4 regions of the Paracoccus seriniphilus genome follow, and region 3 is predicted to be linked to each of the others. Evidence: riboswitches for the same ligand, from Rfam matches in the RefSeq annotation. Region 3 holds a riboswitch; each other region holds the start of a gene.
The links. A riboswitch is a leader RNA that binds a small molecule or an ion and turns the genes downstream of it on or off. The one in region 3 is predicted to bind cobalamin.
Positions count from the first base shown of each region.

Region 1: another riboswitch for cobalamin. It lies ahead of nrdH (glutaredoxin-like protein NrdH); the one in region 3 lies ahead of JHW44_RS13085 (DUF1636 family protein).
Region 2: another riboswitch for cobalamin. It lies ahead of bluB (5,6-dimethylbenzimidazole synthase); the one in region 3 lies ahead of JHW44_RS13085 (DUF1636 family protein).
Region 4: another riboswitch for cobalamin. It lies ahead of JHW44_RS10320 (TonB-dependent receptor plug domain-containing protein); the one in region 3 lies ahead of JHW44_RS13085 (DUF1636 family protein).

Region 1 covers NZ_CP067131.1:32,962-38,451, forward strand. The annotation lists gene JHW44_RS16540 (GAF domain-containing protein) at 1-86, shown strand, start outside; gene nrdF (class 1b ribonucleoside-diphosphate reductase subunit beta) at 237-1,193, opposite strand; gene nrdE (class 1b ribonucleoside-diphosphate reductase subunit alpha) at 1,280-3,403, opposite strand; gene nrdI (class Ib ribonucleoside-diphosphate reductase assembly flavoprotein NrdI) at 3,388-3,801, opposite strand; gene nrdH (glutaredoxin-like protein NrdH) at 3,811-4,032, opposite strand; cobalamin riboswitch at 4,128-4,313, opposite strand; gene JHW44_RS16565 (hypothetical protein) at 4,427-4,627, opposite strand; gene JHW44_RS16570 (helix-turn-helix domain-containing protein) at 4,645-5,145, shown strand; gene JHW44_RS16575 (taurine ABC transporter substrate-binding protein) at 5,405-5,490, shown strand, end outside.
Region 2 covers NZ_CP067130.1:505,633-511,122, reverse strand. The annotation lists gene queD (6-carboxytetrahydropterin synthase QueD) at 1-323, opposite strand, end outside; gene queC (7-cyano-7-deazaguanine synthase QueC) at 323-1,024, opposite strand; gene bluB (5,6-dimethylbenzimidazole synthase) at 1,151-1,843, opposite strand; cobalamin riboswitch at 1,886-2,062, opposite strand; gene JHW44_RS16010 (carbohydrate kinase family protein) at 2,272-3,225, opposite strand; gene JHW44_RS16005 (ABC transporter permease) at 3,248-4,264, opposite strand; gene JHW44_RS16000 (sugar ABC transporter ATP-binding protein) at 4,261-5,490, opposite strand, start outside.
Region 3 covers NZ_CP067129.1:2,666,143-2,671,632, reverse strand. The annotation lists gene cobN (cobaltochelatase subunit CobN) at 1-1,265, opposite strand, end outside; gene cobW (cobalamin biosynthesis protein CobW) at 1,265-2,311, opposite strand; gene JHW44_RS13085 (DUF1636 family protein) at 2,315-2,665, opposite strand; cobalamin riboswitch at 2,766-2,966, opposite strand; gene cobO (cob(I)yrinic acid a,c-diamide adenosyltransferase) at 3,006-3,635, shown strand; gene otsB (trehalose-phosphatase) at 3,751-4,491, shown strand; gene JHW44_RS13070 (alpha,alpha-trehalose-phosphate synthase (UDP-forming)) at 4,488-5,490, shown strand, end outside.
Region 4 covers NZ_CP067129.1:2,103,955-2,109,444, reverse strand. The annotation lists gene JHW44_RS10330 (FecCD family ABC transporter permease) at 1-170, opposite strand, end outside; gene JHW44_RS10325 (ABC transporter substrate-binding protein) at 167-967, opposite strand; gene JHW44_RS10320 (TonB-dependent receptor plug domain-containing protein) at 954-2,810, opposite strand; cobalamin riboswitch at 2,929-3,119, opposite strand; gene JHW44_RS10315 (NAD-dependent deacylase) at 3,184-3,861, opposite strand; gene JHW44_RS10310 (hypothetical protein) at 3,866-4,168, opposite strand; gene JHW44_RS10305 (HAD family hydrolase) at 4,522-5,220, shown strand; gene JHW44_RS10300 (DMT family transporter) at 5,217-5,490, shown strand, end outside.

The DNA of each region.
Region 1 (5,490 bases), on a different replicon from region 3:
CGCACCGGCTCAATGAATCGCGCGTCAGGGACATGATGCGTCTGTTCGCCAAGCTTGTCGGAGACTCGCTGGACGCTGGCCCTTAGATCAAAGAGGTGTCTGAGCCGATCAGGTCACTAGGTCACGGTTCGGAAGCAACGCGTCGCTATTCTCGTCCGTGACCCGCGCAATCCTCTCAACATGCCAGAAGAGGCTGCGCGGGACGATTTTAGATTTTTGCCCCGGAGGGGGCAACTTCAGAAATCCCAGTCTTCATCCTCGGTAGCGACGGCCTTGCCAATGACATAGGACGATCCAGACCCCGAGAAAAAGTCATGGTTTTCGCTGTCGGGCGACAATGCGGCCAGGATCGCGGGGTTCACCTCGCAGGCCGCTGGCGGGAACAGCGCCTCATAGCCCAGATTCTGCAGTGCCTTGTTGGCATTGTAATGCAGGAACGCCTTCACGTCCTCGGTCAGCCCGATTCCATCGTACAGTTCGGCGGTATATTTGACCTCGATGTCATATAGATCGAAGATCAGTGCAAAGGCAAAGTCCTTCAATTCGGCCCTTTTCGCCTCATCCAGCTTTTCCAGGGCGCGCTGGTATTTGTAGCCGATGTAATAGCCATGAACGGCCTCATCCCGGATGATCAGTCTGATCAGATCGGCAGTATTGGTCAGCTTGGCACGGCTGGACCAATACATCGGCAAATAGAAACCCGAATAGAACAAGAAGCTTTCCAGGAATACGCTGGCGATCTTGCGCTTCATCGGATCGGCGCCAGCATCATATTCGTCCAGGATCAGCCGCGCCTTCTGTTGCAGATGCGGGTTTTCCTCGGACCAGCGGAACGCCTCATCCACTTCCTTGGTCAGACAGAGTGTCGAGAAGATCGATGAATAGGAGCGCGCGTGGACCGCTTCCATGAAGGCGATATTTGACAGAACCGCTTCCTCATGCGGGGTCTGGGCATCACCCATCAATCGTGGTGCCCCAAGCGTGTTCTGGATCGTGTCCAACAGCGTCAATCCGGTAAAGACGCGGATCGTCAATTCGCGCTCTTCCGGACGCAAGGTCGCCCAGCTTTGCACGTCATTGGACAATGGCACCTTTTCCGGCAGCCAGAAGTTCACCGTCAGTCGGTTCCAGACCTCCAGATCCTTCTCGTCCTGCAGCCGGTTCCAGTTCACGGCGCGCTGAACCTGACGCATCACCTGATCCTTCATGATCGAAGAACCCCTCTCTTCTTCTTTGTCACAAATACCCCGGGGGTCCGGGGGCGGGCCCCCGGCCTCGCTTACAACGTGCAGGACACGCAGCCTTCGACTTCGGTCCCTTCCAGTGCGGTCTGGCGCAGCCGGATATAGTAGATTGTCTTGATCCCCTTTTTCCACGCATAGATTTGCGCGCGGTTGATGTCGCGGGTCGTGGCCTCGGCGGGAAAGAACAGGGTCAACGACAGGCCCTGATCGACATGTTCGGTCGCAGCCGCATAGGTGTCGATGATGGCTTGCGGGCCGATTTCATAGGCGTCGCGATAGAACTCCAGGTTCTCATTCGACATGAAGGCGGCCGGATAATAGACGCGGCCGATCTTGCCCTCCTTGCGGATCTCGATCTTGCTGACAATCGGATGGATCGAACTGGTCGAATTGTTGATATAGCTGATCGATCCGGTTGGCGGCACTGCCTGCAGGTTACGGTTGTAAAGCCCATGCTTCATCACATCGGCCTTCAACGCCTCCCAATCCGTGCGGGTCGGCAGCGTGATCCCCGCGAACAGCCGCGTCACTTCCGGCATGACCGGCAGCCAGTCGCGGTTGGTGTATTTGTCAAAGAAGCTGCCATCGGCATAGGTCGATTTTTCGAATCCCTTGAAGGTCGCGCCTTTTTCCTGCGCCAACAGATTCGAGGCCCGGATGGCGTGATAGGCTATGGCGGCGAAATAGACGCTGGTGAACTCGATGCCCTCGGGACTGCCATAGTGAATGCGCTCGCGTGCCAGAAAACCGTGCAGGTTCATCTGGCCCAGGCCCACGGCATGGGCCTCGTCATTGCCCTTGCGGATCGAGGGCACGGAATCGATGGCCGACATTTCGCTGACGGCAGTCAGGGCACGGATGGCGGCTTCGACCGTGGCGCCGAAGTCGGGACCATCCATTGTCTTGGCGATATTCAGTGATCCCAGATTGCAGGAAATATCCGTGCCCATATGGGCATAGCTGAGATCTTCGTTGAATTCCGACGCCTCGTTCACCTGCAGTATTTCCGAACAGAGGTTCGACATGGTGATGCGCCCGTCGATCGGATTGGCGCGGTTCACCGTGTCCTCGAACATGATGTAGGGATAGCCGCTTTCGAACTGGATCTCGGCCAGCGTCTGGAAGAACTGGCGTGCATTGATCTTTTTCTTGCGAATACGCTTGTCGTCGACCATCTCGGCATATTTCTCGGTGACCGAGATTTCCGAGAAGGGTACGCCATAGACGCGCTGAACGTCATGGGGCGAGAACAGATACATATCCTCGTTCCGCTTGGCCAGATCGAAGGTGATGTCAGGGATCACCACGCCAAGGGACAACGTCTTGATGCGGATTTTCTCATCCGCGTTTTCGCGCTTGGTGTCCAGGAAGCTGAGGATATCGGGATGATGGGCGTTCAGATAGACTGCACCCGCGCCCTGGCGTGCACCCAGCTGGTTGGCATAGCTGAAGCTGTCTTCCAGCAACTTCATGATCGGGATCACGCCTGAAGACTGGTTCTCGATCCCCTTGATAGGGGCCCCGGATTCGCGGATGTTGGTCAGCATCAGGGCGACGCCGCCGCCGCGTTTCGACAGTTGCAGCGAGGAATTGATCGCCCGGCCGATCGATTCCATGTTGTCTTCGACGCGCAGCAGGAAACAGGAAATCAGCTCGCCGCGCGATTTCTTGCCCGCGTTCAGAAAGGTCGGCGTGGCGGGCTGGAAACGACCCGACAGGATTTCATCCATGAACTTCATGGCCAGATCCTGATCGCCCCGCGCCAGTGCCAGCGCCACCATGACCACGCGATCTTCGTAACGCTCCAGGTAGCGCTGCCCGTCTCGGGTCTTCAGTGTATAGCTGGTGTAATATTTGAACGCGCCAAGGAAGGTTGGAAAACGGAACTTCTTGGCAAAGGCGGCCGCCCAGATCCGGTGCAGGAACTCGCGCGGATAGTCGGACAGAACCTGCGGCTCGTAATAGCCTTCGTCGACCAGGTAATCCAGCTTCTCGTCCAGGCTGTGGAAGAAGACAGTGTTCTGGTTGACGTGCTGCAGGAAATACTGCCGCGCCGCCATGCGGTCGGCCTCAAAGCGGATGTGCCCCTTGTCGTCATAAAGGTTCAGCATCGCGTTCAGCGCGTGATAGTCGAGGTCGGGCTTCACACTGTCAAGCATTCCATTTCCTGCAGTTTTTTCAGCCCGTCGCGGACACGGGCAATATCGGTTGGTGTTCCCGCCAGTTCGAATCGATACAACACGGGAACGCGGCATTTATCGGCAATCACGCGCGCGGCCAAGGCATAGGTTTGCCCAAAGTTGCGATTGCCCGCGCCGATCACGCCACGCAATCCGGCCCGACGCGCTTCATCATTGAGAAAGCGGATGACCTGCTTGGGCACCGCACCGCGACCTTCGCCATCGGCATATGTGGGGCAGATCATCACATAGGGCCGGTCCGGCATCGGCATCGGATCGCTGCTGCGCAGGGGAATGCGCATTGCCGACAACCCCAGGGCCGCCACAAAGCGGGCGGTGTTGCCCGATCCCGATGAGAAATAGACCAGCCCCACCATCGCGAATGATCAGGCCAACTGGCCGATCATGTCCGGACGAAAGCCTGCCCAGTGGTTCTCACCGGCGATGACGACGGGCGCCTGACGGTATCCCAATGCCGTCACCCGCTCCATGGCTTCGGCGTCCTGGGTCAGATCGACGATGTCGTAGTTCAGGCCGCGGGCATCAAGAGCACGGGTGGTGGCGGTGCATTGCACACAGGCGGGTTTGGAATAGACGGTGATGGTCATGCGCTCGGCTCCTGGTCTCTATGTCTGGATGGCGGTCCCGCGCTTGACTGCTGGCGAAGATCCGCCAACAGCCACGCTGCCGGGCCCACCGCCCGTAGTCGTTTTTTGCCATGGCAGGTCTCCTGACTCGCGGACATGGGACAACCGGCCTTCCCGGAGTGATCCAGTGGCTTCATCAGTCGATCCGACCGCTTACAGTTGCGGGGGCAGTGCCGGCTTTTCACCGACTTCCCTTTTCACCTCTGACGGATGTCATTGGCACCATAGCCACATCACTTAGCCATCCAAGCGGGTATAATGTCAATATGTGGTGTCGGGACCAAGGAAATTTTCTGGGGACAATGCTGCCGCGTCCAGTGATTCCAATGCTTTGCAATTCAGGATCCCGTGTGGGTCAGACCGCCGCGCTGGTCAAGCCTTCAGGGCGGGGTTGAAAATGTCGTTTCAAGGCTTCGTTGCCTTTGAAAATTTCGGGGGCGTCCCTGATCTGCAAAGCAGGAATGAAAAAAATGTTGATAATTTCATTTCCGGTGGCAAGATCGATATTCGATGAAGAGGGAGTGATTCGTGACTTCTGGTGCTGATCTGCGGACATTGAGAAAGAGCCGCGCCTTGACCCTGGCGCAGCTCGCCGAAGCCATGGGCCGGTCCCTGGGCTGGATGTCGCAAGTCGAACGCGATGTCTCGCGGATCAGTGCCGAGGATTTGGCCAAGCTGGCACAGATCCTTGATGTGGCGCCGTCGCTGCTGATCCAGCCCAAGGCCGAGACGCCACGGGAAGAAGGCCGTATCGTTCGGGCTGACCGCCGCCGTTCGCTCGGACACCGTCATGACGGGTTGATCGAAGCGCTGATCTCTCCGGACCTGACCGACAGTTTCGAAATCGTCCATTCGACCTTCCTGCCCGGGAAGGCGCTGCCCGAGCCTGTGCATCGCGAGACGCAGGAAGTCGGCTTCATGTTGTCGGGACGGCTGGATCTCAGCTTCGGCGACCAGAAATTCACCGTGGGTCCGGGGGACAGTTTCCGGATCCGTAACGAGCCCTATCTCTGGGCAAATCCCTATCGTGAAACCGCAGTGGCACTGTGGGTAATTTCGCCGCCGATCTACTAGAAAGGACCTTCGACGTCGCAATGTGCCAACATAGGAATCCATGATCATCATTGTTCCGCGGGGATCGGCGTCTGGCCGAAGATTCGCGGAGGATTCTGATCACCCCGCAGCCATGTGATGGAGGGTCATACCCTTCCGCGATCAGGCTTTGCGCGGACCCTGAACATCAATCAGATCGCCGGCTCAACCGGCGGCGTTTCAATGACCTCGACCAGGATTCCCGGGGCTGATGAGTCATGCCAACAGAGGAAAGAACAGAATGAAGCGAACAAAAGCCATCAGTGGTCTGTTGTCCCTGATTTCGCTGGGGATGGTGTCTCCTGCATTTGCACAGGACGCTGTAAC
Region 2 (5,490 bases), on a different replicon from region 3:
GTCTCGCTGACCAATACGGCGCTGGTCTCAGGCCAGCGCGCGGCGCACCAGTCAAAGAAGTGTCTCGCCAGGTTCTCGGCGGTCGAGGGGCCTTCAAGCACATCGTTCAGATGCCGGTGATCGAAATGATCATCGATATGGGTCTTGAGCGGCTTGAGGTCGTGATAATCGCGCACGAAGCCATCCGGGTTCAGCGCCTTTGCGGCCAGTTCGACCACGACGATGTAATTGTGTCCATGCAGCCGCGCGCATTGATGGTCGTCGGGCAGATGGCTCAGGCGATGGCTGGCCGAGAAATGGAACTCCTTGCGAATACGGAACATCAGCCGTTCTCCCGCGTGGTAAGCGCCGTGATCCAGTAGTCGGGATCGGCATAGGGCGTCGGGTCGCTGACCCCGGCCAGATGGAAGGCCTCGCGTCGCTCGACACAGGTGCCGCAGCGGCCGCAGTGGATTTCGCCGCCCTTGTAGCAGGACCATGTCTCGGCAAATGGCGTGCCATGCGCCGCGCCCTGGCGGACGATTTCGGCCTTGCTTTCCCTGACGAAAGGCGTGTGCAGCCGCACATCGGCATAGCCTTGCAGGGCGGCCTGCTGCATCGCCTCGAAGGCGCGGGTGAAGCCGGGGCGGCAATCGGGATAGATGAAGTGATCGCCGCCATGCACCGCCGTCGCCACGGCCTCGTCACCCTGCGCCGCCGCGATGCCAAAGCCGATCGACAGCATGATGGCATTGCGGTTGGGCACGACGGTAATGCGCATCGTTTCCTCGGCATAATGCCCATCAGGAACGTCGATTTCGTCGGTCAGGGCCGAACCCGACAGCGCCGCACCGATGCCGCGCATGTCGATCAGGTGAAAGGGCACGCCCAACCGCGCGGCCGCCGCCTGGGCGAAGCCAAGCTCCTTGCGGTGGCGCTGACCATAATCGAACGAGACAAGCCGTGTGAGTTGATGCTCATTGGCGGTAATATGCGCAAGCGACACGGAATCGAGTCCGCCCGAGCAGATGACAAGTGTTTTCATTTTTGAGGCCCTTGTTTTGATGTCCGGGTAGGCTGCGACCGGATGGCGGGCCTTATTTCAGAAACCGCGCGGATTGCAAGTGGCATCGCCCCCGCGCATGGGGGCGGATCACGGGGCGGTTCGGGCCTATTGCCCCGGCCAGCAATCCTCGTGGATCACGCTGTCAAGATCCAGCCTCTGGCGCCAGCCCCGGGCTTCCAACTCGGGCCTGGGGTAGAGTTCGTCGACATGGCCCGCGCAAAGATAGGCCACGATTTCCACATGGTCGGGAATGCCAAGCAGGTCGCGAAGGTCCTGGGGTCGAAAGATCGAAACCCAGCCAATTCCGATTCCTTCCGCGCGGGCGGCCAGCCAGAGGTTCTGGACAGCGCAGACCGTCGAATAGAGATCCATGTTGCTGTTATGGGTGCGCCCCAGAACCACCTTTCCGCCACGGGTCCGGTCGCAGGTCACACAGATGTTCAACGGCGAAGTCAGGATTCCTTCGAGCTTCAGGGACCGGTAAAGCGCCTTGCGGTCTCCTTCGAACATGTCTTCGGCTTCGGCATTGGCGCGAAGGAAGGCTGCATGGATATCGGCGCGCCGTTTCGGGTCGCGAATCAGCAGGAAATCCCATGGCTGCATGAAACCGACAGATGGCGCGGCATGCGCGGCCGCAAGAATGCGCCGAAGGGCGGCGGGATCGATCGGATCGGGCCGGAACTCGTTGCGAACGTCGCGGCGGGCGTTGATGATATCGTAAAGGGCCTGGCGTTCCCGTTCGTCAAAGGAACGGGCGGGCTGGGGAACGACCTGTTCTGCAGAAATCTCTGGGGGCATCTGAAACCTCGCATATTTCAATGCGCCGCGGGTTCCACCCCGAAGCGCGATGAACATCAGGCCGGTCTTCTGGCTTCGGATCATCTCGTCCTGGCGCCTTCCCGGGCATGGCCCAGTGGCATCTGCCAGACGATCCCCGATACAGCGGCGGGCCCGCGCCGGATTCTCACCGGCTTCCCGATTCTCCCCCGAAGGGGCACCTGACCATGCCCTTATCCCGCGACCGGCTGCGCCACGCAAACAGAGTTTCCATGCACCGGGCGGTCTCGGCACCTGAACAGATGGAAAGCCCCTGCGGCGGGCCCATGCTGGCCAGCGATCCTCCCAATCGAAGTCAATGCCATGCCTTGACTGTTTCAAGAGGATGTCGGCGAAGTCATGCTCAGGATCAATGGTTCGAATTCCGGCGCCCGCCTTTCGGCATTCATTCAGCCAGCAGCCGGCAGCCGGTTGGTCGTGTTCATGAAGGCCAGTGTATCCTTGAACGAGGTGATGCCCGCATCCGATCCCAGGCCGGTAGCCACCAGTGCCGCCGAGGCCTGCGCGAAACCGAGCGCCGTGGTCAGGTCCATCTTGTGATGAAGTGCCGTGATGAAGCCCGCGTCGAATGCGTCGCCGCAACCGGTCGTGTCGACGACCTGAATGTCAAAGGCGGGTTGGAGCAGCTTTTCCCCCTTGTGGTCGATGAAGCAGGCACCCTCGCCGCCAAGCGTGAAAACACATTGGCGCACGCCCTTGTCGATAAAGAAGGCCGCTGTGGCATCGATGCTGCTGGCGCCCGAGATCAACCGCGCTTCCTCGATGGAGGGCATGAAATAATCGATATGAGGAAAAAGGTCGGTCAGCAGGTCGATTGTTCCGTCATTGGCCCCCAACAGATCGAAGGTCACGGTCCGACCGCGTCTTTTGGCCTCGGCCAGCAGCCGCGCGCTTGGCGCTCCGTCAAGTTTCGCCAGCAACCCGGTGCCGCCAAGATGGATGATCGGCGCTGCCAGAACCGCTTCCAGCGCGTCGTCGGCCAGATCGAAATGATCGGATGCGCCGCGCTGATGCAGGGCGGGGCGGTCGCCATTGCGGCGGATGTTCAGGATCGACGCTGATGTCGGCACGCCCGTCAGTCTTTGCATCTGCTGGGTATCGACGCCATGGCGGTTCAGTGAATCCAGAACGAAATCGGCCTTTTCGTCGTCCCCCACCGCGCCGACGGCCATGCAATGCAGGCCCAGTTTCGCCAGGTCGACCACGGTGCCGCCTGCGGTGCCCGCGACGGTCAGACGGATCTGATCGATGAAATCCACCTCGCCTCCGGGCGGAATATGATCGACCGGATGCCCAAGGATATCAAGAATATACAGGCCGATGACAGAGACGTCGTGTTGCATGGGTTCCTCCGGGGATATGGTGTCAGCTGCGGTTGCGCAGGGCGAAGGCCGTGCCCGCCAACAGGATGAATGCTCCGATGATGGTGCGCTGAAGGGTGCTGGGAATACCCACGAAGACCAGCACATTGCTGACCAGCGTGATCAGCAGCACGCCAAGCAGGGTTCCGATCACGGTGCCCGAGCCACCGGTGATCCGTGCGCCCCCCAATACGACGGCTGCGATGATTTCAAGCTCCATCCCCGCAAGGTCGAAGGGGTTTGCCAGCCGGTTCGATGAGACATGCACGATGCCCGCGATCCCGGCCAGCATCCCGGCCCAGGCAAAGACGAACAGCCGGACATGAAACAGGTTGAAGCCCAGCCTTGCCGCGATGTCGGGATTGCCGCCTGCTGCAAACACGGCGCGCCCCATCAGGGTCCGCTGCAGGATGAGCCAGGTCGCAAGCGCCACGGCCAGCAGGACCAGAACCGTAGCAGGCAGGCTGGAGGTCATGCCGGTCGCGCCGTGATGCGTGATCAGCGATGCCCTGCCGAACCCGTCCAGGGCGGCAGGGATATTCATGAACAGCGCCGTGCCCACGAAGGTCAGCAGAAAGCTACGGATGATATATTGCGTGCCGATGGTCACGATCAGCGAGGGCGCGCGCAGGACATGCACCAGCAGGCCATTGCCCAGCCCCAGCACCGCGCCACCGATGGCAGCTGCGGGCAGCATCACCCAAAGAGGCATGCCGGGAAAGCTGTTCGTGGCCAGCATGGTCAGCGAATACATGACAAGGGCGGCAATGGCCGTGAAGCTGACATCAATGCCACCTGCGGCCAGAACCACCAGCACGCCCATGGCGAATATCCCCGGCACGACCGAGGCCCGCAGGATGTCGAACAGGTTGTTCATCGACAGGAAGGCCGGATTGGCGATTGCGACAACCATGATGGTCAGCAGAACCAGCGTCAGGGTGAACAGCTCGGGGCGTTTGCCAAGCAAGTCCCAGAAACGCGCCGCCAGACCGCGCTTGTTCAAAGTGGCGACATCGCTCATTTCGCGTTCTCCTGCAGGGTGGCGTCCTGATCGCTGGACATGATGCGGTAAAGATCGTCTTCGCTGACTTCCCCGGCGCTGCATTCAGCCACGACCCGGCCCTGCCGCATGACCAGAATCCGGTCGCAATTCTGCAGCAATTCCGGGTGATCGTCCGAGATGATGATGACGGCCATGCCGTTGTCCGCCAGCCGCTGGATGATGCGAAAGATGGTGTCCTTCGAGCCGACATCGACCCCGACGGTCGGGCCATGCAGGATCAGAAGCCGGGGGTTGATCGTCAACCAGCGCCCGATCAGAACGCGTTGCTGGTTGCCCCCCGACAGTGATTGCACCGGAACCGAGACATCGGGCGCAACCACCTGAAGATCGGCGATCTGCTCTTCGGCAAGCTGCTTTGCGCTGCCGCGGCTGATCATGCCCAATGCGTTGCGCAGCCTGTCCAGCACCGGCAGGGTGACATTGTCCTGAATGGATTTCTCCAGAAACAGCCCTTCCGTCAAACGGTCTTCGGGCACATAGCCGATGCCCTCGGCGATGGCGGCGGCAGGCGTCGGCAGGGCGACGGGATCTCCGTCCAGAGAGATGCGGCCCGAGGCGGCAGGCTGCACGCCGGACAGCGCCAGCGCCAGTTCGTTTCGCCCCGAGTCCAGCAGGCCGGTAATGCCAAGGATCTCGCCCTTGCGAAGCTGAAGCGAAACATCATGGAACGCCGCCGCCGACAGGTCGGACACCTCCAGCCGGACATCACCGATCCTGGGGTGATTGCGATAGCGTTCTTCCGATATCTTGCGCCCGGTCATCAATTCGCCGATCTCGGATTTGCTGGTGCTGCGCACGTCACGCTCGGCCACGATGGCGCCATCGCGCATGATGATCGCCCGCCCGCCCAGGGATTTGATCTCGTCCAGCTTGTGGGTGACGAACAGGATGCTGACATTGCGATCCAGCAGGCCGCGCACCACGCCCAGCAGGTTTTCCACCTCATGCCGTGTCAGCGAGGTTGTCGGCTCGTCCATGATCACCAGACGCGCCTCGGCGGCGATGGCGCGGGCGATGGCCACAAGCTGACGGCTGGCAAGGGGAAGCGTGTCGGTGCGCTGGTCAAGAAAGCCGCGATCTGTCGGCAGATGCACATGGGCCAGCGCCTGCGCCGCCTTGGCATGCAGCGCGGCCAGTCGCAGGGGCCGCGCAAGGCGACCGTTTGCCGCCACAAGCTGGCCCGT
Region 3 (5,490 bases):
TGATGCAAGGCCGTCGCGTCCGGTTCGGCAGGCGCATCATAGCCATGTTCTGCCAGTATCCGTGCGACGTGATCGGCCGAGGCCAGCGCGTCCAGCCCGACCGCATGGGCCATCTGCCAGTCGCGCCCCGGATAGGTGGACAGCACGAGGGCGAGCTTTTGCGCACCGCGCGGTTTGAGTGCCAGATTGCGCCACGCCAGCACCTTGCGCACCGTTGCGGCGATGCGATCGGGCTGGGCCTTGTGGACAAAGCGGCTGTATTGCAGAGCGGGATCGCGGGTTTCGGCGGCCTTGAAGCTGACCACGCCCAGAAATATCCGCCCGTCGATTTCCGGCAGAACGACATGCATGGCCAGATCGGCTGGCGAAAGCCCGCGTTCGGCCTCGGCCCATTCGCGCCGCCTGTTGGTGGAGAGGGCGACCTGAAACACGGGGCAGTCGAAACCGTCGAAGGGCGTCGTGCCGTTCTCGCTTCGCATGGAAAAGCCGGTGGCATTCACGATGGCGACGGGGCGCGTTCCCATGGCCTCAGACAGCCATTTTGCGAAACCCGTCGCCTTCAGGGAGGGCGCAAAGACGCCGCAACTGGTGAAACCGGCCTGCCGCAACTCTCGTATCAGCGCATCGACCGGCGCGGTATCCGCAGCGGTCAGATAGCTGCGATAAAATGTAACCAGAACCGGGTTGCCCTTGGGAGGGTGGGGGATGACGCCTGCATCGGGATCATAGAACCCCCAGTCGGGGATCGCGGTCATGCCATCGACAGGGCCGGCCGGCAGTCCCGCCGCGGCCGACAGCTCGGCCAGCGCGGCCTGGGCCGCCACTGCGCCGCCGGTATCGCAAAGGCGTTGCAGGCGGCGCAGAACCGGTTGCGGCAGGGTGGATGCCGCATCCAGACGCGGGTCGTCGCGCCCGTCCGCGGGCAGAACCGCCAGCGCAATGTCGTGGCGCATCGCGTGGTCACGCAACGAGGCCAGACCATAGGGCCAATAGGCCTCTCCGCCGATCAGACGAACCAGGATGGCCCTGACCCCGACAAGGGTGCGCTCCAGATAGGTATCGACCGAAACCGGATGGCGCAGCGCAACCAGGTTGCACAGGCGCAACGAGGGCAGGCTGCCTGCGGCCCGATGCCAGCCGGCCGCGAAAGCGCCAAGGTCGCTGTCGGAATAGGACAGCACCACAAGATCGGCCGGCGTCTGCCCCGGATCAAAGGGAGTGTCCGCCTCTTCCAGCCCATGGCTTTCGCGAAAGACGACATGCATCAGACTGGCACGGCCCCCTGCAGCACCTGACGGATGGCATCCGGGTCGATGTGGTCATGTTCGGCGATCACCACCAGGCGGGACTGTCGCGGCAGATCGCCCCAGGGGCGGTCGAACTGATGGCGCACGCGAGTGCCAACGGCCTGGACCAACAGCCGCATCGGTTTTCCGGCAATCGCCACATGCCCCTTGACGCGCAGGATGTTCTGTTCGCGCGCCAGTCGTTCGACAGCGGCGGTGACGCTGGCCGGATCGTCGAATTCGGGCAGGTCGATCACCACCGTGTCGAAATCATCATGCTCGTGATCATCGGCACCGTCATGATGGCTGGGGCGGGCCTCGAGATCGTCTTCGGCGGCTGCCGACAGGCCAAGGATCAGCGCGGGATCTATCTGACCGTCAGTGACCTGCAGCACGGGCAGCGGACGCGGGGCCGAGGCCGCGATGACCTCGCGTGCCGCCGCCAGCCCGGCAGACCCGGCCAGATCGGCCTTGGTCAGCAGGATCACATCGGCGCAGGAGATCTGGTCCTGAAAGACCTCGGACAGCGGGCTGTCGTGGTCCAGACTGTCATCGGCTTCGCGCTGAGCCTGCACGGCGGCCTCATCCGAGGCAAATCGTCCTGCGGCGACGGCCTCGGCATCGGCCAGCGCGATCACGCCATCGACTGTAATGCGCGAGCGGATGGCGGGCCAGTCAAAGGCTTTGAGCAGGGGCTTGGGCAGAGCCAGCCCCGAAGTCTCGATCAGGATGTGATCAGGTTTCTGCGGCATCGCCATCAGTCGTTCCAGCGTGGGAATGAAATCATCGGCCACCGTGCAGCAGATGCAGCCATTGGACAGTTCGAGGATGTTCTCGGCCGGGCAGTTGTCATCGGCGCAGCCCTTCAGGATTTCTCCATCCACCCCGACCGTGCCGAATTCATTGACCAGAACCGCCAGCCGCTTGCCCTGCGGGTTCTGCATCAGATGCCGGATGAGGGTCGTCTTGCCCGAACCCAGAAAGCCGGTGATCACGGTGACGGGGGTTTTGGTCAGATCGGTCATGGCTCACTCCTGCGGGGGGATGCGTGCAAGGCTCTGCTTGCGGAAAATCACGGGCCGTTCGCGCCAGGGAACAAGGCCGTCTTCGGTGGCGGCATATGCGGCGGCACCATTCAGGATTTCGGGATAGTCTTCCGGGGTCAGCCGTCCGTAGACATAGCTCCACTTGCCCGGCGCGCTGAGCGCGACCGAACATCCCTGGGAACAGGCGGACAGACATTCGACCGCGCGCAGTTCGACCCCTTCGGGCAGCGGGGATGAGGACAGCAGGTCATGCAGGCTGGCACCGGGACGCGGTTCGACCGGCTCTGCCGACTGGCCGCGGCAGGTGGTGCAGACATGTAGTATCGCGCGCATCGCGGACCCTTTCCTTGTGGGGATCGGGGATCCGGGCCAGAAGGACAAAGGGGACATCGCGCCAGACTTTGCCTGCCGGTTGCGAAACACCCCGTTCGCCCGTCAAAACTCGGCGCTGGCAGGTCTCCCGGCTTGCGGATTCAGGGTTTCCCCAACGGTTGCCCCTCCTTCCCGGCCTTGGCCAGTGGACATGGGCGACCTTTCCGGTCACGGTCGCGGGGGCGGCTGCTTTCAGGTGTCACACCTGTCGCATTCCCTCTTCGCCTGTCATAGGACAGGAACCAGCGCGCGTTCACCTGAGGCAGGACGGCGTGTTTTGTCAAGCAAAAGGGGCGATCGAATGAACGAAACCCATGACCTTCCAGCAGAGGATCAGGCCCGCCACGCGCAGAAAATGGCGCGGAAAAAGGCGGCCCGTGACAGGATGATGGCGCAGAAGACCGGCGAGAAGGGTCTGATCATCGTGCATACGGGACCGGGCAAGGGGAAATCCAGCTCGGGCTTCGGGATGATCATGCGCTGTATCGCCCATGAGATGCCCTGCGCCGTCGTGCAATTCATCAAGGGCGCATGGGACACGGGCGAAAGGCGCATGCTGACCACGCATTTCGCGGATCTGTGCCAGTTTCATGCCATGGGCGAAGGGTTCACCTGGGAAACACAGGACAAGTCGCGCGATATCGCCGCCGCACAGGCAGGCTGGAACAAGGCCAGGGATCTGATCCGGGATCCCGAGATCCGGATGGTGCTGCTGGATGAGGTCAATATCGCGCTGCGCTATGGCTATCTTGACGCGCAGGAGGTCGTGGATTTCCTCGAATCCGAGAAGCCGCCGATGACACATGTGGTGTTGACCGGGCGTGGTGCCCCCGAAGTATTGATCGATTCTGCCGATCTGGTGACCGAAATGACCATGATCAAGCATCCTTTCAAGGCGGGAATCAAAGCTCAGGCCGGCGTCGAGTATTGAACTTGCGGTTCGGCGGGGCTGGCGGCAGGCTGGTCTGACGCGGCTGTGAACCAAACCGCGCCACGCGCGTTTGTGCTATACACCCGCAGGTCAAATCAAAGGAGATGCCCCGCAGATGATTCCGCCCGAGCTTCCGGTCGACGCCGCCCTGTTCCTGGATTTCGATGGCTGTCTGGTCGAGATCGCGCCACGGCCAGATGCGATCACCGTTCCGCCGGACCTGCCCGGGCTGCTTCACCGGCTGTATCATCGCCAGAATGGAGCGCTGGCGCTGATCTCGGGCCGTGATGTCGCGGATCTGCGTCGCTATCTGCCTGATTTTCCCGGTGCCGTTTCGGGCAGCCATGGCGCAGAGCTGTCTGTGGCGGGGCAACCTGTCGAGGCGGCCCATGATCTGACGCTGGATGTCGCGGCGCTGCATCGCGATGCCGCCCGTCTGTGCGCCGCGGAACCGGCAATCCTGATCGAGCGCAAACCCCTTGGTGTCGGGTTGCATTACCGCGCCGATCCGTCTCTGGCTGACAAGGTCGCAGCCATGGCTGCAGAACTGATGGCGCGCTATCCCGGATTGGTGCTGCAACCCGCCAAGATGGCATTTGAATTGCGTCCGGATGGTGTCGGCAAGGACAAGGCATTGACGCGGCTGCTGTCCATGCCCAATTTCCGGGGGCGAAAACCCGTTTATGCAGGAGATGATCTGACAGATGAGGTGGCCATGCTGGAAGCGCAGCGCCAGGGCGGCTTTGCGATCAAGATAGGCGAAGGGGAAAGCTGCGCCAGCTATCGCCTGCCGAACCCCGCGGCGCTGGCCGATTGGTTGACCCATGCCGTTCTGGGTGTGGGGACCACGATATGAGCCGCCTTGTCGTGATTTCAAATCGATTGCCGCTGGGGGACAACCCTTCGGGAGGGCTGGTGGTGGCGCTGCAGGATTCCCTGCGCAATTCGGGCGGGCTGTGGATCGGCTTTTCGGGCGAAACCCCTTCGGAACCGGCTGACAGTCTGGAATACCATCCCGGTGCCGAATACCAACGTGCCTCTTTCGATCTGACCCCGGCCGATCACGAGGCCTATTACCTGGGCTATTCGAATTCGGTGCTGTGGCCCCTGTGTCATGGTCGCGCCGACCTCACGGATATCGACCCGGATTATGGCGAGGGCTATCGGCGCGTGAATGCCCGCATTGCTGCCTTGGTGGCCCCCCATATCAGACCAGATGACCGGATCTGGGTGCATGACTATCAGCTGTTCCCGCTGGCTGCGGAACTGCGTGCCCGCGGGATCGGCAATCCCATCGGGCATTTCCTTCATATTCCTTTTCCCGGTCCGGAAAATTGCGCTGTCATGCCTGATCCGCATGAGCTGTTCGAATGGCTGTCGCAATATGACTTGCTGGGCTTTCAGACGCATCGCGATCTGGCGAATTTTACCGAGAGCGCGCGGCAGCTGGCTGAACTGATCCCTCTGGAGGGCAACCGCATCCGGTTGTGCGGCCGTGAATTGCGCCGCGATGTATTTCCCATCGGCATCGACACGGCTTCTTTCATCGAAGAGGCCCGCACCGCGCAGGATGTCGACCGGATGCGATCATTGACCGGGGCGCAGATGATGATCGGTGTGGACAGGCTGGATTATTCCAAGGGGATCCCTCAGCGTTTCCGGGCCTTTCAGCTATTGCTGGAAAACCACGTCGAGTTTCACGAGAAGATCTCGTTCCTCCAGATCGCGCCGCCGACCCGGGAAGAGGTCGAGGCCTATCAGGATATCCGTGAGGAAACCGAGCATCTGGCCGGGCGGATCAATGGTCAGTTCGCGACCGTGAACTGGACCCCGATCCGCTTCATCCACCGGCCTT
Region 4 (5,490 bases), 560 kb from region 3:
ACCGCGCGCGGCAGGCGGATCTCACGCATGACTATCGGAACCGGACCGTCACCGCCGTTGAACAGCGCGGCCAATCCCTGCCAGGCACCGATGCCTGCCGGGCCGGTCAGCAGCGACAGCGCAAAAAGAAGTGCGGCAATCGCGGTCAGGGACAGAACCAGCGCTTTCATTCAAGACTCTCGATGGCGCGCAGGATAAAGGGCGTGCCGCAGATCCAGTCCTGATCGGTGACCTTTTGTGCCGCGGGGGCAATGCGGGCCAGCGCCGGGTGGTCCAGAATGGCTTCGCTGCGCGATTGTCCGGGCCATTTCGCTCCGGTGATCAGCCGGTCGGGCCGCGACATGACCAGCATCTCCATCGGCAGGCTGCCGGTATGGCGGATCCCCATTTCCGCGGCGATATTGCGAAAGCCGGCCTGTGCCAGAATGGTGCCGGCCAGCGTATCCGGCCCCGAGGTCACGCCATTGGCATAATAGAGCGCCGCCCGGCCCCGATCCCTGCCGGATGCCAGCCGCGCCAGCCCCTGATCGAATTGCGCCAGCAGATCACGTGCCTGCGCATCCTGTCCCAACAATGCACCGACATGGGTGATCTCGTTGCGAATCGCGGCGATGCTTTCGGCAGGGGGCAGAACCTCGACCTGCAGGCCAAGCCGGCGCAGCATTGCGACCGTCGGCCCCGAGGCAAACTGACCCGCCAGCACCAGATCGGGGCGCATCAGATAGATTTCCTCGGCGCGGCCATAATTGATCGGATAGGCAGCAGCTTGGGCCGCCATGGGCGACATGCGCGGATCCTGCGCCAGATCACTGACCGAGATCAGTTGCCCCGGCGCCGCCAACATCATGGCGATCTGATCCGTGCACAGGTTCATCGACACCACACGCCGCGGGGCAGCATGGCCCGGCAGCGCTGCCGCCATCAGCCAGGCTGACACCAGCGCGACAAGGGTTCTAGAAAGACGCACGGATGCCCACATAGGCCGCTCGATCCGAGGTGCCATAGCCATCATTCAACTGGTATTGCTCGTCAAAGATATTCTCGAGCCGCAGATAGGCCTCGACATCGCGGGGCAGGGATTGGCGCAGGATCAGGTCCACGGTCGTGAAGTCATCCAGGTCATCGGGACGGTCCGCGACATGCTGCAGCTGGATCCCTGCCGTCGTGTCGGTCGAGAATGTGGTCTCGAAACCCAGATTCAGGACATGCCGGGGAACCTTGGCCCATTCCGAAGTCGGGCCGCTGTCGGTATAGGTATAGGCTGCCGTCAGCCTGTGGTTGCCAAAGCTGTGACGCGCATCAAGCTCCAGCCCCGAACGCCGCGCCTTGCCATCGACCTGGGCATAGCAGCCCGGCATGGCATAGGGACCGGATGCGGCAGCGCAGGAGATGCTGTCGGGATCCCAGCCGATCAGGTCATCCGCTTCCATCCAGAAGGCGGTGGCGCGCAGATGGCTGTCGTTGCCCCAAAGCTTTTCGACCCCGATTTCCGCCGTGCGGCTTTCCTCGCGCTGGAGGTCGTCGTCTCCATAGGCACTGTAGAGTTCATAGAGCGACGGTGCGCGGAACCCGTTGCCAAAGGCCGCGCGGAACAGCAGGTCGTCGCTGGCACGATAGACGGCTGCCACCCGCCCCGAAGTGAAACCGCCGAACTGGGCATGCTCATCGCGGCGCAGCGATGCGTTGAGATCGATGCTGTCACCCACGGGCATGGCGATTTCGCCAAAGACACCTGATAGCCGAGCGTCGCCATTGCCCTCGGCCTTTTCCTTTTCCGTGTCGGCACCAAAGATCACCCGCGTGCCATTGCTGCCCAGATCGGTCGCCCCATGCCAGGACAGTTTGGTGCGCGTGCCCTTGAAGGGAGATTCATAGCCGTTCGTCCAGCTGCTGCGGTCCAGTTGATAGCGCGTCAGGGCGATTTCGTGATCGATCGATCCGGTCGAGAACTCGGCGAAGGCGCGCAGGCCATAGGATTCCTTGTCGGTATAGTCGTCCCCCGGCGTGCCATAGGTGTCTCCGAAATAATAGTTTCCGGTGGCGAAATCGTAAAAGCCATCATCGAAATCGGCACGGCTCTCTTCCCAGAAACCGTTCACGCCGATGGTCACGCCTGACTGCAGGTGATGTGCGGCGTAGAATGTCAACCGCGTGGCTTCATAGCCGTCATTTTCGGTATTGCCGTCGTTCTCATCGCTGGCGGAGTAGCCGTCGGTAATGATCCGGCTGGCCTGGAATGCCAGATCGGTGTCGTCGCGGCGCAGGGTCACGCCATAGCTGGCCTGCAGGCTGCGATAGCTGCCGGCCTCGATGGCGAATTCCTGATGCAGCCCATCCTGGGTGGGACGCAGGGATTGCAGGCTGAGCACTCCGGCCATGGCCCGCGACCCATAGAGCGCGGATTGCGCGCCGCGCAGCAATTCCGCCCGGTCTATGCTGCTGCCGGTCAGGCCGCCAATGTCGAAATAGGGCTGCCCGGCAGCGGCGTCGGAAACGTCGATGCCATCGATCAGCACGGGCAGATACTGGCTGGGCGCACCGCGCAACTGGATCGAACCCGTGGTGCCCAGGGGGCCGGATTGACGCCAGTTGACCCCGGGCAGGCGCGACAATGTCTCTGCGATCGGCTGCCCGACCTGATCCTGCAGGTCCTCACGTTGAAGGATCGAAACCGAACTGCCCGAATGCGAAAGTTCGGTCGCTTCGCGGTTGGCGGTCAGAGTGATGGTCGGCAGGACCGTGTTGTCCTGCGCCAGTGCGGGAGAGGCAAATGCTGCGACCGAAGTCGCGAGAATGGAAAGGCGTTTCACGTCGTGGTCCCTTTCAGGCGCCCAAAGCGGGCGGTCTGCGGTCTGTCCGGCGGCGGTGCCGGACGGCGGTTACCACCACATCGGAACATCCGTTTCGTGCATGCCCCACGCATGCACTCAGGGTGATAGGGCTTCGGCAGGTCTCCTGACTTCACGGGTCACTGGTCGGCCGGGCCTTCCCATCCGTATCTGGCGGACAGTGGCATGTTCCGGCCTCGCTCACCGCTGACAGTTGCGGGGGCAGTCGCGGAATTTCACCGCATTCCCTTTTCACCGGGAAATCCCGGAACCGAGGCAGGGCGGAGCTAGACCAGCGTCCGGATTCGCGCAAGGACAATTGCCCCACCGCCAGAAGAAGGGCAGGGCATCTGTGTCATGAAAGCGACGCCACCCAGCCGGGCACCGTCTCCGAGGCCGGGCCGCGGATATGGTGGTCGAAATCGCGCGAGGTGGCACTGTTCTGCAGGTTCAGCTCGATGCAATTGGCCCCCATGCGCCCGGCATGCTGGGCAAATCCGGCCGCAGGATAGACATTGCCAGAGGTGCCGATGGCGGCGAAAAGATCGCAATCCTCCAGCGCCGCCCAGATCCGCTCCATATGATAGGGCATTTCTCCGAACCAGACGATATCCGGCCGTGCCGCAAGCGCCGCGCAGGACGGGCATGGCGTTTGCGGGGACATTTCCGCCGGGGCAGGCCAGCGATGCCCGCAACTGGCGCAAAGCGCGGTGCTCAGGGAACCATGCATATGGATGACATCCGGGCTTCCCGCGCGTTCATGCAGGTCATCGACATTCTGGGTGATCAGCGTCAGATCATGTCGTCCTGCCAGTTCCGCCAGCGCGCGATGGGCCGCGTTGGGCTGTGCCGCTGCCGCGCCCTTGCGGCGGTCGTTATAGAACCGGTGAACCAGATCGGGGTCGCGGACAAAGCCTTCGGGGCTGGCCACATCCTCGATGCGATGCTCTTCCCACAGCCCGTCGCTGGCGCGAAATGTCGCCAATCCGCTTTCGGCTGATATGCCGGCACCTGTCAGAACGGTAATGCGCAAGGGATCAACGGCAATAGGCTTCGGCCGACGAGGCAAAGCGCTTGTAGCGCGCCCAGAAGGCATTGTCCGCGTTCGATTTCGACATGCGCACGACCTGCGCCTGATGGGGGTCCCTGAAGAAGGCCGCGGCGCGGCGCTGATCCGAGCGCGACAGGGTCTTGTTCGCGACACGCTGAATGCAACTGCACAGATGTCTGTTTCCTTGTGCGCGGTCGGAACGCACGCAGGCGCTGTCGATGGGGCCGGCCATGGCCAGCGGTGCCGTCAGAACGATGGCGGCCGCCGCAATCACGATACGGTTCAGCATGGGGCTGTCTCCTCGGTTTCCTGGTCTTGTCCTCAGGTGAGGGTGCGCCGGTTGACCCGGTCTGGATTCCCTTCTTAGGAGGCAAAGGTAGCAAAATCGGCGATGCCGCTCAATCTTCCAGATGATTTCCCGGTCCGGACTGTGGCGGTCGCGCGGCGTGGAAGCGGCAAGAGAGAGGCGGCCCGGCGATGCGTGCAAAGGGCATTTCACCGCTGGCAGATGGCGCGTGGCGCGGAAAAACGTGCCATTTCAGGGGCCGGGCAGGCCTCTCCGGCGCGGTCGAGCACCGGGTTTGACAAAGCGGCAGAGCCGTGATTTCGCTGCCTGACTGCGACAACGCGCCGCGAGAGGTCATGATGTTCGACGCCATAGGTCTGGATGCAGATGATACCCTTTGGGAAAACGAGACCTTCTTCCGCAGCACGGAAGCGGCTTTCGCGGATATGCTGGCGGACCATGCGGAACGTGATGCGGTGACCGAACGGCTGGTCGAGACCGAAAAGCGCAACCTGTCGCGCTATGGTTTCGGCATCAAGGGCTTCATGTTGTCGATGGTCCAGACGGCGGTCGAACTGACCGAGGGGCGCGTGGATGGCCATACCATCGGCAGAATCCTGGAGATGGGGCGGGATATGCTGGCCCATCCCGTGCATCTGCTGGAGGGGGTCGAGGATGCCCTGGCCGCATTGGAGAATCGCCGTCTGTTCCTGATCACCAAGGGCGACCTGATGGATCAGGAGCGCAAGATCGCAGCCTCGGGTCTGGCGGAACGATTCGCCGCGATAGAGATTCTGGCCGACAAGACGCCGGGCCAATATGCGCGGGTTCTGAAACGGCACGGCGTTGCGCCCGAACGTTTCCTGATGGCGGGAAACTCGATGAAAAGCGATGTGCTTCCGCCGGTCGAGCTTGGCGGAATCGGGGTGTTCATTCCCCATGACATGACCTGGTCAGTGGAACATGCCGAGCCCGAAAGGCATCCCCGCCTGCACGAGTTGGCAAGGATCACGGAGCTTCCGGGGCTGATCGAGATGCTGGAGTGCAGGACATGACCCCCAATGCGCGGGCTGCCCTGCTGATGACATTGAGCATGGCCAGCTTCTCTTGCGAAGATACCCTGTTGAAATTGCTGTCACGCGACATTCCGACCGGGCAACTGCTGCTGCTGGTCGGCCTGGCGGGCATGTTGCTGTTTGGCCTGTGGCTGGCCTTCAGTCCCGAAGGGCTGGAATGGCGTTTTCTCTATGTGCCCAAGGTCCTGTTGCGCAATCTGGCCGAGGCGGTGGCCGGGATCGCATTTCTGACCGCGCTGTCGATCGGCG